2 regions of the Veillonella sp. CNR 79/14 genome follow, and region 2 is predicted to be linked to the other one. Evidence: riboswitches for the same ligand, from Rfam matches in the RefSeq annotation. Region 2 holds a riboswitch; the other holds the start of a gene.
The links. A riboswitch is a leader RNA that binds a small molecule or an ion and turns the genes downstream of it on or off. The one in region 2 is predicted to bind thiamine pyrophosphate.
Positions count from the first base shown of each region.

Region 1: it holds a riboswitch for thiamine pyrophosphate, as region 2 does, so the genes downstream of both, cytX (putative hydroxymethylpyrimidine transporter CytX) here and thiC (phosphomethylpyrimidine synthase ThiC) in region 2, are expected to answer to the same signal.

Region 1 is NZ_RQVH01000001.1:70,027-77,515, forward strand. Features, by position in the region: gene EO119_RS00300 (DNA repair protein RecO) at 1-433, shown strand, start outside; gene cytX (putative hydroxymethylpyrimidine transporter CytX) at 566-1,759, opposite strand; TPP riboswitch at 1,903-2,010, opposite strand; TPP riboswitch at 2,191-2,287, shown strand; gene thiD (bifunctional hydroxymethylpyrimidine kinase/phosphomethylpyrimidine kinase) at 2,354-3,160, shown strand; gene thiE (thiamine phosphate synthase) at 3,255-3,926, shown strand; gene glyQ (glycine--tRNA ligase subunit alpha) at 4,306-5,181, shown strand; gene glyS (glycine--tRNA ligase subunit beta) at 5,183-7,216, shown strand; gene EO119_RS00330 (zinc metalloprotease HtpX) at 7,223-7,489, shown strand, end outside.
Region 2 is NZ_RQVH01000002.1:40,758-48,246, reverse strand. Features, by position in the region: gene menE (o-succinylbenzoate--CoA ligase) at 1-179, shown strand, start outside; gene EO119_RS00885 (PaaI family thioesterase) at 181-603, shown strand; gene trmD (tRNA (guanosine(37)-N1)-methyltransferase TrmD) at 711-1,541, shown strand; gene EO119_RS00875 (RNA methyltransferase) at 1,542-2,114, shown strand; gene EO119_RS00870 (YebC/PmpR family DNA-binding transcriptional regulator) at 2,124-2,855, shown strand; TPP riboswitch at 2,907-3,015, shown strand; gene thiC (phosphomethylpyrimidine synthase ThiC) at 3,093-4,397, shown strand; gene EO119_RS00860 (hypothetical protein) at 4,654-5,256, shown strand; gene rpsB (30S ribosomal protein S2) at 5,466-6,191, shown strand; gene tsf (translation elongation factor Ts) at 6,313-6,996, shown strand; gene pyrH (UMP kinase) at 7,073-7,489, shown strand, end outside.

The DNA.
Region 1 (7,489 bases), on a different contig from region 2:
TATTTCCTATGCTACTTTTAGCGGTGAACTGGTAAGTGCTTTATTTGAAAAAGGTAAATTAGACCGCAGTGTATATACGAATATGAGCCGATTTTTACAATCTATACAGGATAAACCCATTCGCTTAGGTTCTATTGTGCTGGGGTGGCATATGTTAAGTCTGGCGGGATTTGTGCCACAAGGGCAACATTGTGAAGACCCTGAGGTAATGGCAAGTCTTTGCGATGAAATCTATGAAGCCTGTCAGTATGTAGTGAAACAAGAGCTACAACAAGGGATAACAATGCTTTTGAACTATGATTGGATTCCTACAAAGCCTTTACGTCTTACTGCGAATCAATGGGATCAATTAGAAATTCTATTGCGAAAACTTTTGACATATCAACTAGGATATACATTGCATAGCATTGAGTTTTTAGAGACGATGATATAATTAATATATTAAAATGAAAACAGGAGCTACCTTTCATAGAAGGAATGCTCCTGTTTTGATTTGTGAAGTTATTGTAAAATGTATAATGAAATAATGAGTGCTTATATACGCACTAAATAGTATAGTAAGCGGTTATATTTCTTTTTTCTTTTTAGAAATTAGGCTAATGATATAGGCTGTTGCAATGGTTGCTAATGCTGTTCCTACGATAGTAGATAGGCTAGCTCCTAAGAATGGGTTGCTGTCAAGGAATTGATGGTACATATAAGTACCAGATGCCCAACAAATGATATACAAACTAGGTCCATGGTCAAGATGTGGACAATGACGTAATAAGAAATAGTGAGTTAATAAAATAGCAATCATTGGGGCAAATACGGATCCAATCATATATAAGAAAGGAATGATATTATCCATTGGATAGATGGATGCACCGATGGTGCCGATGACGGTAACGATAATACCGATGGTACGACCAGAGTATTTAGATTGCAAACTTTCAGAGGAAATACCAGCAGATAGGGCATCCATAAAAGTAGTTGTGACAGTAGAGAATACGATGATAATTAACCCACCAAATCCTAAACCAGCATGAAGTAGAACCTTTGCAATGTTGCTTTCATTTGTATAGAGGGCCGCAGCGAGGCCTAATACATACATGACAGAACTAGTTACGCCGTATACGATGGCACTAGCAGCAGTACCTGCTACAGGGTTCTTGGATAATCGAGTATAATCACTAATCAATGGTAGCCAAGACAATGGCATAGCGATGGATAATTCCAAAGCCGCTGTGAAAGTCATTTCGTCAGTGATGATTCCTTGGCTGTGAATGGAACTTTCTTGTAACAAGCTAATTAACAAATAGATGCAGAGGATACCTAAGCCGTAGCCCATGATACTGTTGATATAGCCCATGTTACGGATACCAATGAAGAGCCATACAATGATGAGAGCACCGATAATGATAGTCCATGCAGTGAATGGTAGATTCCATAATTCTACGGCACCAAGAGCACCGTCATAAATCATAATACCGGTCCAACCAATCAGTTGTAGAACGTTTAAAATGGAAAATAATTTCATGCCCCCATTGCCAAAGACAGTGGATACAGTTTGCATAGAACTCATGTGTTCACGAGCGCCGATGAGTCCTGCACCAAATAATAACAAACAGCCGATGACGTGACCTATGATGATGGCTAATAGGCCGTCGGAAAATCCTAGGGGCGCAAAATAGGTGCCCGTCATAATTTCCGCAATGGAAAGAGCGGCGCCGAACCAAATGAGGGACAACCGCGATGATGAAAGTTTTGAATCAGTCATGAATACTCCTAACTATGCCAGTGGGAACAAAAAAGACTAATCTGAAACGATTAGCCTGTAGATGATAGATATTCTTAATATACCTAGTATTGTAAACAGGAACCATATGGTAATGTGTCCTTATGTGTTTGTATAGGTACTACAAAAATATACTAATATATCCCTACGTTGGCATTATCCAAATCAGGTTATGGGTTAGTAGCACATAGCCACTTCTCAGCCCACTTTAGTGAGCACCCCTTACAGATGTATTATACGAATTGAATGATACTACGTCAATAGCAATATATAGGTAAATGTAATGTATTATATGAAATACATAAGATATTTAAATATCTATATTGAGAGAAAATCTCTTCTAGTGAAAGTAGTTTAGCTGTAATTTATTGTATTGCATTGGTTACTATTTCATGTTATAACTAAATTAATATAAGAACCACTAGGGGTGCTTATGCTGAGATTGATGAGTATCAAAACCCTAGACCTGAACCAGATAATGCTGGCGGAGGAAAGTGGATGGCATCGAATACTAGATATTGTATAAGAACCGTCCCTAGGATTGGTTCTTTTTTGTTACTAGTAAAGGAGATACCTATGAAATTACATAAAGCGTTAACAATTGCAGGAACAGATCCAACAGGCGGTGCAGGGGTGATGGCGGACTTAAAAAGCTTTCAAAGTCGTCATGTCTATGGGATGGCTGTTATTACATCCGTAGTGGCACAAAACACAAGAGGTGTAACGCAAATTGCCCATATGGATGTATCCATGATTGAAGCACAGTTACAATCGGTGTATACAGACATTGTACCGGAAGCAGTGAAAACTGGCATGTTAGCCACAGCAGAGATGATGGAACTCATCGGGACATATATAGATCCTAAGGTACCCTATGTGTTAGACCCTGTGATGATTGCCACCAGTGGGGATCGATTGATTTCCGATGAGGCGGTGAAAGCCTTACAAAGCAAATTGATTCCGAAAGCGACCTTGATTACACCGAACCGTAGTGAAGCCGAAGTACTAGCAGATATGAAAATTGATACGGTAGAAGCTTTACATACAGCAGGGATTCGTATTTTACAAGAATTAGGCCCTCAAGCAGTCATCATCAAAGGTGGTCACATAGGAGATGAGGCCACAGATTACTTGTTTACAAAAGATACTATGTCCATGCATCGCTCTTGGACAAGTCCTAAATATGACACAGTACACACCCATGGCACAGGTTGTACATTCTCTGCTGTTATAACAGCAGAACTTGCCAAAGGGAAATCCTTGGAAGACGCTATTACGATTGGTAAAGAATATATCCGATTAGCTATTTTGCATAACCCTGGTCTGGGCACAGGCAATGGGCCAGTGAATCATATGGCCTATGGGGATGAATATTCTGATTAATATAGGTATGATCCATATCATATCAACCATACTTAGTGTCGTGGTATACTATAAGTAATCTGTTTTGGTTGTTATATAAGAAACGAGGATTATTTTGAAACATCATGATATAGATACAGTGCGCTCCATGATGGGCTTGTACTTCATTTGTGGAACACCGAATACGAAGGATATTCACAAGACCCTTACAGAAGCTTGTAAAGGCGGTATTACTTGCTTTCAACTTCGTGAAAAAGGAGAAGGTGCTTTAGTAGGTGACGAAAAAGGGCAGTTGGCACGGGAGTTACAGAAAATTTGCAAAGAATATGGAGTTCCTTTCATCATTAATGATGATGTAGAATTAGCGGAACGAATTGGTGCTGATGGTGTTCATGTGGGACAAGACGATATGGATCTTGAAGAAGTACGCAAACGATTGCCTCAAGCCCTTGTGGGGACATCCATTAATTCTGTAGAAGAGTTGGAGAACACAAAGTTGGACTATGTGAATTACATCGGTGTAGGTCCTATGTATGCGACAAGCACAAAAAAAGATGCCAAAACTGTGCGAGGGCCCGAATTAATTTTAGCTTTACGTGCTCATAATCCAACTATTCCTATGGTAGCTATTGGTGGCATTAATCGAGATAATTTTGACGATGTATTAGCGGAACCGGTAGATGGTATTGCGGTGATCTCAGCCATCACAGAAATGGAAGACGTCGAATATGAAACTGCCATGTGGATAGAGAACATGGAATGGTGTAAGATGTTCTTGGAAAAATAATATACAGAACATATTACTAGACCTTTGTGGTATAGGGGGATAGTAAAAGCAATTAAGAACTTACATCAGTAATTCAGCGGATACACCTTGACACTAACCCCTTTTATCCATACAATAGTATATATACATAAGTGATGAAGCAGAGGAGTATACTCCCGTTAGCGAGTGAGGACGGTGAAAGCTCACAAATGAGTAGAAGGCGCTGTGGAGCATGGGCAGGAACGTTGTACCATACTAGGTATGGACAATTAGTAAAGGCTATTTTTTAAAAGAGGGCATTAGCCAATTAGGGTGGAACCGCGGGTATATCTCGTCCCTGTAGCGATTTTCGTTGCAGGGACTTTTTTTTATTCCCTGTAAAACATAAGGAGGAATGGAAATGACATTTCAAGAGATGATTTTTACACTCCAAAACTTCTGGGGTGAACAAGGTTGTATTTTACAACAACCATATGACATTGAAAAAGGGGCGGGTACGATGAACCCTGCTACATTCTTACATGCTTTAGGTCCTGAACCTTGGTCTGTATGTTATGTAGAACCATCCCGCCGTCCAGCAGACGGACGTTATGGTGACAATCCAAACCGTTTATTCCAACATCATCAATTCCAAGTGATTATTAAACCATCTCCAGACAATATTCAAGAATTATATTTGCAAAGTTTGGCTGCTCTTGGCATTCATGCAGAAGATCATGATATCCGTTTCGTAGAAGATAACTGGGAATCTCCAACATTAGGCGCTTGGGGTCTTGGTTGGGAAGTATGGTTAGACGGTATGGAAGTAACGCAGTTTACCTATTTCCAACAAGTAGGATCTATCGATGTAAAACCAGTGTCCGTAGAAATTACATACGGCTTAGAACGTTTGGCTATGTACATTCAAGGCGTAGAAAATGTGTATGACTTACAATGGAACGAACAATATACATACGGCGATGTATGGCATGCAAATGAAGTAGAACAGTCTACATACAGCTTTGAATTAGCAGATACAGATATGTTGTTCAAATTATTTGACATGTACGAAGCAGAGGCTACACGTGTATGTCAATTAGGTTTCGTATTGCCGGCCTACGATTATGTATTGAAATGTTCCCATACATTTAACTTGCTAGATGCACGCGGTGCCATTTCTATTTCTGAAAGAACAGCTTTCATCGGCCGTGTTCGTAACATGGCTCGTATTTGTGCACAAAACTATTTGGCGAAACGAGAAGAACTTGGTTTCCCATTGTTGAAAGGAGATAAATAAGATGGCTAAGGATTTACTCTTTGAAATTGGGGCAGAAGAAATTCCTGCAGGATTTTTGCCAAATATTATTAAACAATTAGGTGAATTAGCAACAGCTGCATTGGCAGAGCGTCACATTCCACATGGCGCTGTAAAAGTCTATGCCACACCTCGCCGTGTTGCATTACTCATCAATGACGTAGCAGAACGTGGTGAAGATGTTCATGAAACACATAAAGGTCCATCTGTGTCTATTGCTTATGATGCTGACGGCAATGCTACAAAAGCAGCCATCGGTTTTGCTCGTGGTAAAGGATTAGATGTATCTGAATTAAAAGTAGTAGATGGTTACATCTTTGCGGACACAACAACAGCTGGTTTAGATACAAAAGAAGTCTTATCTGACGTATTACCATCCTTGATTACAGGTTTAAGTTTCCCTAAATCCATGCATTGGGGCGATTTAGAAGAACGGTTCGTTCGTCCAGTACGTTGGTTGGTGGCATTATTTGGACAAGACGTAGTACCAGTGACATTTGCTAATGTAACTAGCTCTAATGTGAGCCGTGGACATCGTTTCCTTGGTGAGTCTGAATTGACTATTACAGAACCAAAAGACTATGTGGATACATTAACTAAGAACTTTATTATGATCGACCAAGACGTTCGCCGTGAGACGATCCGTAAACAATTAACAGAATTAGCAGCCACTAAAGGGGCTACTGTGGTGTGGGATGAAGATTTATTAGACGAAGTTACATTCTTAGTAGAATATCCTACAGCACTTTGTGGTACTTTTGATGAAAGCTATTTAGCGTTACCATCAGACTGTATTATTACACCAATGAAAGACCATCAACGCTATTTCCCAATGGTGGATGGCAAAGGAACATTACTTCCTATGTTCTTAACTGTTCGCAATGGGGATAGCAAATCTCTAGAAGTGGTAGCAGCTGGTAATGAACGTGTACTTCGTGCTCGTTTAGACGATGCGAAATTCTTCTTTAATGAAGACCGTAAAACGCCATTAGCTGGTCGTTATGAAGCATTGACAAAAATTGTCTTCCAAGAAGGTTTGGGCAATTTAAAAGATAAAACAGAACGTCTCTTAACATTAGGTGCTGCCTTAGCACAAGAAGTAGGCTTTACAGATACAGTTACTTTAGAACGCGCTACACATCTTGCTAAAACTGACTTAACGACAGGTATGGTGAGCGAATTTACTGAATTACAAGGTATTATGGGTAAAGAATATGCTCTACTAGATGGTGAAACTCCAGCTGTAGGGGAAGCAATTTTTGAACAATACTTGCCTCGTTTTGCAGGGGATATCTTACCAAGTACCGATGCAGGTCGTATTTTGAGTATCGTTGATAAAGTAGATACCATTGTAGCTACGTTCAGCCGTGGTTTAATTCCAACAGGTTCCCAAGATCCATATGCATTACGCCGTCAAACGATTGGTATCATCAACATTTTGATGGATAGTAAATGGTCTTTATCCATGCGTCCAATCTGGGTAAAAGCAATGGAATTATTAGGCGTGGCTAGTGAAAAACAAGAAGAATTACTAGGTCAATTAGAAAACTTCTTTATCCTTCGCTTGAAAAATATCTTGTTAGAACAAGGCATGCCATATCAAGTGGTAGATATCGTATTGAGCCAAGAGACTGTCACAGTTGCCTTAGCAGAAGGTTTAGGACAAGCCTTAACAGCAAACCGTATTGATGAAAACGAACCATTAATGCAGGCTTATACACGTATTTTTAATATGGTAAAAGATGTGACTTTCACAGGTGTAGACGAATCCTTGTTAAAAGAAGATTCTGAACAAGCCTTGTACAAAGCGGCATTGCCGGTATATACAACAAATCGTAATGCCTTAGAGGCAGGTGACTATGTGAAAGCTGTAAGTTTGGCAGAATCCTTGGTGCCATATATTGAAACATTCTTTGAACATGTTATGGTTATGGATAAAGACGAAGCAGTGAAGCAAAATCGTCTTCAATTATTACGTATGACTTACGAAGTAAGTAACTTAGGTAAATTGAAATAAAATCTTATGATTATTACAGTACTCACATTTTTTGCGAATGTATTTATCATTGGCAGTATTCTGTACATGTACCAAGTTATCTTTGGTCCTATTGATCATCCTTTTCTGATGAAAGCGATGGACCTCTTTCATGTGCGTATTAACCTGGAAAATATTAGCTATGCCGTAGCAGGTACATCTGTGTTACTTGTGGCGGCACTAGCGCAAATTCCTTGGTTTCATCGCATTACGATGTGGCTCTATGGGGGACGTCGTCCTATAGGGCAAGAAGTA
Region 2 (7,489 bases):
AAGTACCTGTATTGTGCGTGGTAACAAATTGTTCCAAAGAAGATATATCACAATATCTACTCAGTCGTTTAGCAAAGTATAAAGTACCGAAACGAATGATATATTTTGATGCATTACCGAAAAATAGTATGGGGAAAATATTGCGACAAGACTTGATTCACACAGTAGAAAGGGCATAGTATGAAGGAAACCTCTTTATTAGAACAATTACAGATAGAGACATTTTACTGTACTCAACAGGCCTTTCAAAGTACTATGAAGCTTTCATCGTTTCATGCACAACCCTTTGGATTCGTCAACGGTGGCGTGTATTTAGCCTATGGAGAAGTATTAGCAGGCATGGCATCTAATGCTATATTGGCACAAGAATCAACATCGAGCCATAAAAGCGTGGACTTAGATTCGGCTGAACGAAAAGTAGCTGTAGGTCAATCCATAACGGCTAATCATGTGAAACCGAAACGATGTGAAGGATATGTCGTAGCACGTGGGCAATTGTTACACAAAGGTGGTCGAAATCATGTATGGATGATTAATATCTTTGATGAAACAGATCGATTGTTATCTCATATGACGGTGACAAATAGTATTATAAATATATAGTTAGAGCATCTAGCAATCTCGAAAGTTATGATACATATGCAAGATAAGACTTACCTTTACCAGTAAATAGTTATTTCTAGGATAGATAGAAAGGAGGTGCATAGTCCATGAAAATAGATATTATATCGCTATTCCCAGAGTTTTTTGATGCCTTTTTTACACATTCCATCATCAAACGTGCCTTACAGGCAAATCGATTAGAAATGAAAGTGACAAATCCACGAGAATTTTCTCATAGCAAGCATGGTCAAGTGGACGATACTCCTTATGGAGGTGGCGCTGGCATGCTCATGAAAGCACCTCCTCTCTTTGAGGCTGTAGAGCATGTGTTGCAGATTCCCATAGAAGAACATCGTTGTACAAAGGAGAGTCACAAACGCCATGTTGTGTTTATGGGGCCTACAGGGAGACCATTTACACAAGAAAAAGCAAGGGAATTGTCCACCTATGATCAACTTGTCATCGTCTGTGGACACTACGAAGGGGTAGATTATCGAGTGGAAGAACACTTAGTGGATGAAACTATATCTATTGGAGATTATGTGTTAACTGGCGGTGAACTACCAGCCATGGTGGTAGCTGACGCAGTGGCTCGCATGATTCCCGGTGTTTTAGGAGCTACCTCAGGAGCTATAGAAGATTCTTTTTATCATCCAGTACTTGAATGTCCACAATATACGAAACCCCAAACATACAGAGGTATGATGGTGCCAGATATATTATTAAGTGGTCATCATAAACATATTGAGCAGTGGCGATTAGAAGAGTCATTGAAACGGACTGCTTTACTGCGAAATGATTTGTTGCAACGAGAATTAACTGTAGATGAATTTAAGGCTCTGAAAAGAGTACTAGATAGAGTGGATTCTGAAGAGGAACAACAAGTACTTTCAAAATTGATAGAACAGTCTAATTTCACAGAGGAAAAGAGGAAATAAATGGCGAATTTATATATCGGCCTCGTTCATTATCCCATTATGAATAAACATGGTGAGGTGATCACGACGGCCATCACGAACTACGATATCCATGATATTGCCAGAGCATCTACAACCTACGATGTGGAACGATATTTCATCATTCACAATGTACCGAGCCAACGTGAATTGGCAGAAACTGTGATGAGTCATTGGAAAACGGGATTTGGCAGTACTTATAATCCGGATAGAAAAGATGCTTTCAAACATGTGGAACTTGTCAATTCCATTCGACAAGCCATCGATATGGTGACGGAATTAGAAGGACTGACGCCAATCGTGTGTACTACGGATGCACGGACCTATGATAATACCATTACCTATGCATCGCTCCGTAAATCACTTGAAAGTGAGAGCCGTCCTGTGGTAGTATTATTTGGAACGGGGTATGGTATGACGAAAGAAACAATGGAAGATTTCGATTATATCTTAGAACCCATCTATGGACATGGAGAGTACAATCACCTTTCAGTTCGTAGTGCCGTATCAATTATATTAGACCGCTTGCGAGGCGAAGCGTGGTGGAATAAATAGGAGGACACAATGTCAGGACATTCTAAATGGTCAAATATTAAACATAGAAAAGGTAAAAATGATGCATTAAAAGCAAAAATTACCACAAAAATTAGTCGTGAAATCACAGTAGCTGTGAAAGCTGGTGGTACAGACCCAACAGGTAATATGCGCTTGAAGTTGGCGCTACAAAAAGCTCGTGAAAATAACATTCCTAAGGATAATATTCAACGTGCCATCGATAAAGGTGCCGGTGCAGGGGATGCGAACAATTACGAAGAAATTACCTATGAAGGATACGGCCCAGGCGGTGCTGCTATCCTTGTAGAAGTGATGACAGATAACCGTAACCGTGCAGCAGCTGATGTGCGTCATGCCTTCTCCAAACGTGGCGGTAACCTAGGTGAAAGTGGCTCTGTTAACTGGATGTTTAAACGCAAAGGTGTATTCGTGATTCCCCAAGAAGGCAATGATGAAGAGACATTGACATTATTGGCTCTTGACGCTGGCGCTGAAGACATCAAAGTAGAAGACGATGTATTCGTTATCTACACATTGCCAGATGATTACGATGCCGTAGAAGCTGCCCTAGCAGAAGCATCCATCGCTACAGATATGGCACAAATCACAATGGTTCCAGATACTAATATGGAATTAACCGGTGATGACGCAGTGAATATGCAACGAGTACTAGACATGCTGGAAGACTTAGACGATGTACAAGATGTGTATCATAATGCCATCATGGATGAGGAAGAATAATTTACTATAAAAATCCACCATTCCATGCTATACTATAAACAAGTAAATATTTTAGATTTGCAAGGGAGCCTATGTAATAGGCTGAGAAAGGACTATGAAGTACCTGACCTTTTGACCTGATCGGGATCATGCCCGCGTAGGAAGCACGCTGACATATGTGGGTATCGATGTAATGTCGATACCTTTTTGTGTATAGAGTACCCATAATAGGCTCCTTTGTAATGAAAGGAGCTTTTTATGTTTTACACACAAATGCAAGCAGCCCAAAAAGGCATTGTTACCGACGCGATGAAAGTGGTAGCAGAAAAAGAAAACATGGATGTTGAAGTATTACGAGAGTTAGTGGCAAAAGGACATGTAACAATTCCATGCAACAAACATCATACGGCTTTACAACCGGAAGGAATTGGTCAAAAGTTACGCACAAAAATCAATGTGAACTTAGGTACATCTAAAGACTGTACAGACTATGAAGAAGAAATGAAAAAAGTCCATCATGCAGTGGCATTGGGAGCTGAATCTATTATGGACTTGTCTACGCATGGTGATACAAAAGTATTCCGCCGTCTGCTCACCAAAGAATGTCCCGTTATGATTGGCACTGTGCCTATTTATGATAGCGTTATACATCACCAAAAAGATTTAGGAGAATTGACAGCTGAAGACTTTATTTCTACTATCCGCCTCCATGCAGAAGATGGGGTAGACTTTGTCACATTACATTGCGGGATTACGCAACATACAGTGGAACAAATTAAACGTCATAAACGAAAATTAAATATTGTCAGCCGTGGCGGTAGTTTAGTCTTTGCTTGGATGTCCATGACTGGTCAAGAGAATCCGTTCTATGAATACTATGATGAAATCTTGGACATTTGTGCAGAATATGACATGACCATTTCTCTTGGCGATGCATGCCGTCCTGGTTGCTTGGCAGATGCTACAGATATCTGTCAAATCGAAGAACTCGTTCGTCTTGGTGAGTTAACAAAACGAGCTCGTGAACGTGGTGTACAAGTGTTGGTGGAAGGTCCTGGTCATGTACCATTGAATCAAGTACAAGCCAACATGGAAGTGCAACAAACGATCTGCGATGGGGCACCGTTCTATGTGTTAGGACCATTGGTCACAGATATTGCACCAGGCTATGACCATATTACAGCGGCTATCGGTGGTGCCGTGGCAGCCATGCATGGGGCAGCCTTCCTTTGCTATGTAACACCAGCAGAACACTTAGCCTTACCTGACGAAAATGATGTAAAAGAAGGCATCATGGCTTTCAAAATCGCAGCCCATGCCGCAGACATTGCAAAAGGTATACCAAATGCACGAGACCGTGATGACCGCATGGCAGAGGCGCGCCAAAAACTCGATTGGGAAGCGCAATATGCAGTAGCACTAGATCCTGAAAAAGCTCGTCGTATCCGTGAAAGCCGTGCCCCAGAAGAAGGACATAAAGAAGCTTGTAGTATGTGTGGTAAATTTTGTGCCGTACGGAGCATCAATAAAGCCTTAGAAGGAGAGAAAATTGATATATTATAAATGAGAAACGAAACAGCCAACTCTTGGATAGGAGTTGGTTGTTTTATTGTATAGAGGATGTGAATGGATGAATCTAACCGATCAAAATATATTACGGATAAACTACAATTTATACGCTTTATATAGTTATCATTATTTAGAGATAAAAGCAAAAAATACATAGGAAATATCATGTGAAATAGTTGATTAGTCCTGATATTATGATGTATGATAGTAATAACATATATGTGTTTTAGTTATTTATGTGAGGTGTGCTATGAGAAAAAAAACAGCAGTCGCTCTTGTATTAGCTAGCGTATTTGCAGTCAATGCAGGTACTGCTACAGTAGAAGCTAGTTGGTTAAGTAAAACGTTAAAGAAATTAGACAATGCTTTGGGGGTTCCAGATAGTAATACACAGGTAACAAAACAGTCTGATGGAAAATTACAATTACCACAAGCTGGAGAACGATGGATTTTACTTTCCGAAAATAAATACTATAAAACATATGTAGATAGAACAAAAGTGCGTGCTGATGGAGAAGCTCAAAATCGAGTAGTATATGGTGTATTTAAACGTGAATTTACCCCTATTGGATCACAGTGGTTAGGTAGCGAGGGAGACGTTAGTCCAGATGTGGTAACAGTGGAATATTTACCATTAGCATATGGAGTTAATAAAACATTGGACTATTCAAGGAGAGAGTTTTCAATTGACCCATCCTATTATGATATCCATGGGAATTTAATTTGGAAAGGATATGCTGGGCATTTTACTATTTCTAATATAGAAGGTGTATATCTTGGTAACTATGTCCCTAATTCCGAAGAAGAACAAATTAAAGATAAACTCTTCCACATGTTCGGTTGGGATTACTAATAGTATATCGACAGCTGTGCTCTCATAAGTAAATAATGACTACTAGGGTACATAGATATAATGCATGATTTCCCCTTGCTTTCATCTCACATTTTGTGCTATACTAACCAAGTATGAATACACACGCAACTAGACTATCAGTTCTGTGCGCAATTTCGCGTTTGCTGAGGGATGAGAGTTGCGGAGGTTTTTTAACAGGAGGTGCCAACATGGCAGTAGTATCACTTAAACAATTATTAGAAGCTGGTGTTCACTTTGGACATCAAACAAGAAGATGGAATCCTAAAATGGCTAAATTCATCTTCACTGAACGTAATGGTATTTATATCATTGACCTTCAAAAAACTGTAAAAAAAGTAGAAGAAGCGTATGATTTCTTACGTGAAGTAGCTCAAGAAGGCAAAACAATCCTTTTCGTAGGTACTAAAAAACAAGCTCAAGAAGCTGTAAAAGAAGAAGCTCTTCGTGCTAATATGTACTTCGTTAATGAACGTTGGTTGGGCGGTATGTTGACTAACTTCAAAACTATCGAAGCTCGTATTAAACGCTTAAAACAATTAGAAAAAATGGCTGAAGATGGAACATTCGAAGTTCTTCCTAAAAAAGAAGTAATTCGTCTTCGTCATGAATGGGAAAAATTAGAAAAATATCTTGGCGGTATTAAAGATATGCCAGAAATGCCAGGTGCACTTTTCGTAATTGACCCTAAAAAAGAAAAAATCGCTATCGCAGAAGCTAAAAAATTAGGTATTCCTGTAGTAGCTACTGTGGACACTAACTGTGATCCAGACGAAGTTGATTTCCCTATCCCAGCAAATGATGATGCTATTCGTGCAGTTAAATTATTAGCTGGTAAAATGGCTGACGCTATTTTAGAAGGTCGTCAAGGTGAACAAGACGCTTTCGGTACAGAAACTGCTTCCGAAGAAGCTTAAGAATCTGTAAGATTATTTAACAATATATACAGACATAGTCTTAATTGATAAATAAGTAATAACGATGTAAAATTAAGGTAAGGCTAAGGTCTTACCTTAATTATTTATAGGAGGAAAAATCATGGCTCAAATTACAGCAGCTTTAGTAAAAGAATTACGCGACATGACTGGCGCAGGTATGATGGATGCTAAAAAAGCATTGGTAGAAGTTGATGGCGATATCCAAAAAGCAGTTGACTTCCTTCGTGAAAAAGGCTTAGCAGCGGCAGCTAAAAAAGCTGGTCGTATTGCAGCTGAAGGTGTAGTAGCATCTTACATTCATGGTGGTGGACGTATCGGCGTACTAGTAGAAGTAAACTGTGAAACAGACTTCGTTGCTAAAACTGATGATTTCCAAGCTCTTTGTAAAGATGTGGCAATGCAAATTGCAGCAGCTAACCCAACATACTTAAAACGTGAAGATGTTCCAGCTAATATAATCGAACACGAAAAAGCTGTATTGATGGAACAAGCTAAAGTAGAAGCTGAAGAAGACGTTAAAGCTGGCCGTAAACCAAAACCAGAAGCAGTTCTTGAAAAAATGGTAGCTGGCCGCGTTGAAAAATTCTATAAAGAAAACTGCCTATTAGAACAAGTTTTCATTAAAGACGGTGAAAAAACTGTACAAGCTATGATCAATGAAGCAATCGCTAAAATCGGTGAAAACATTAACGTACGTCGTTATGTTCGCTATGCTTTAGGCGAAGGTATCGAAAAGAAACAAGACGATTTCGTTGCAGAAGTTATGGCTACTGTAGGTAAATAAGTACGGAGATAAGAGAACACCGCAAGTGTTCTCTTATTTTTGAATTATTTGTTAGAAACGTCATAAGGAGAAGGACATGAGTGAACGTAAATTTAAACGTATCATATTAAAACTTAGCGGTGAGGCCTTAGCAGGTGATCAAGGATTTGGCATTAACCCGCAAGTGGTAGAACCATTGGCACAAGAGATTGCATCACTTTCCAAAGAAAGTGGTATTGAAATTGCTATCGTTGTAGGTGGTGGAAATATTTGGCGTGGTCTATCCGGTAGTGCTAAAGGTATGGATCGTGCATCTGCTGATTATATGGGTATGATTGCAACAGTGATGAATGCTATTGCATTACAAGATGCTCTTGAAAATGCAGGCGTAGCAACTCGTGTTCAAACAGCGATTGAAATGCAAGAAGTAGCAGAACCATACATTCGTCGTCGTGCTATTCGTCACTTAGAAAAAGGTCGTATTGTTATCTTTGCAGCAGGTACGGGTAATCCA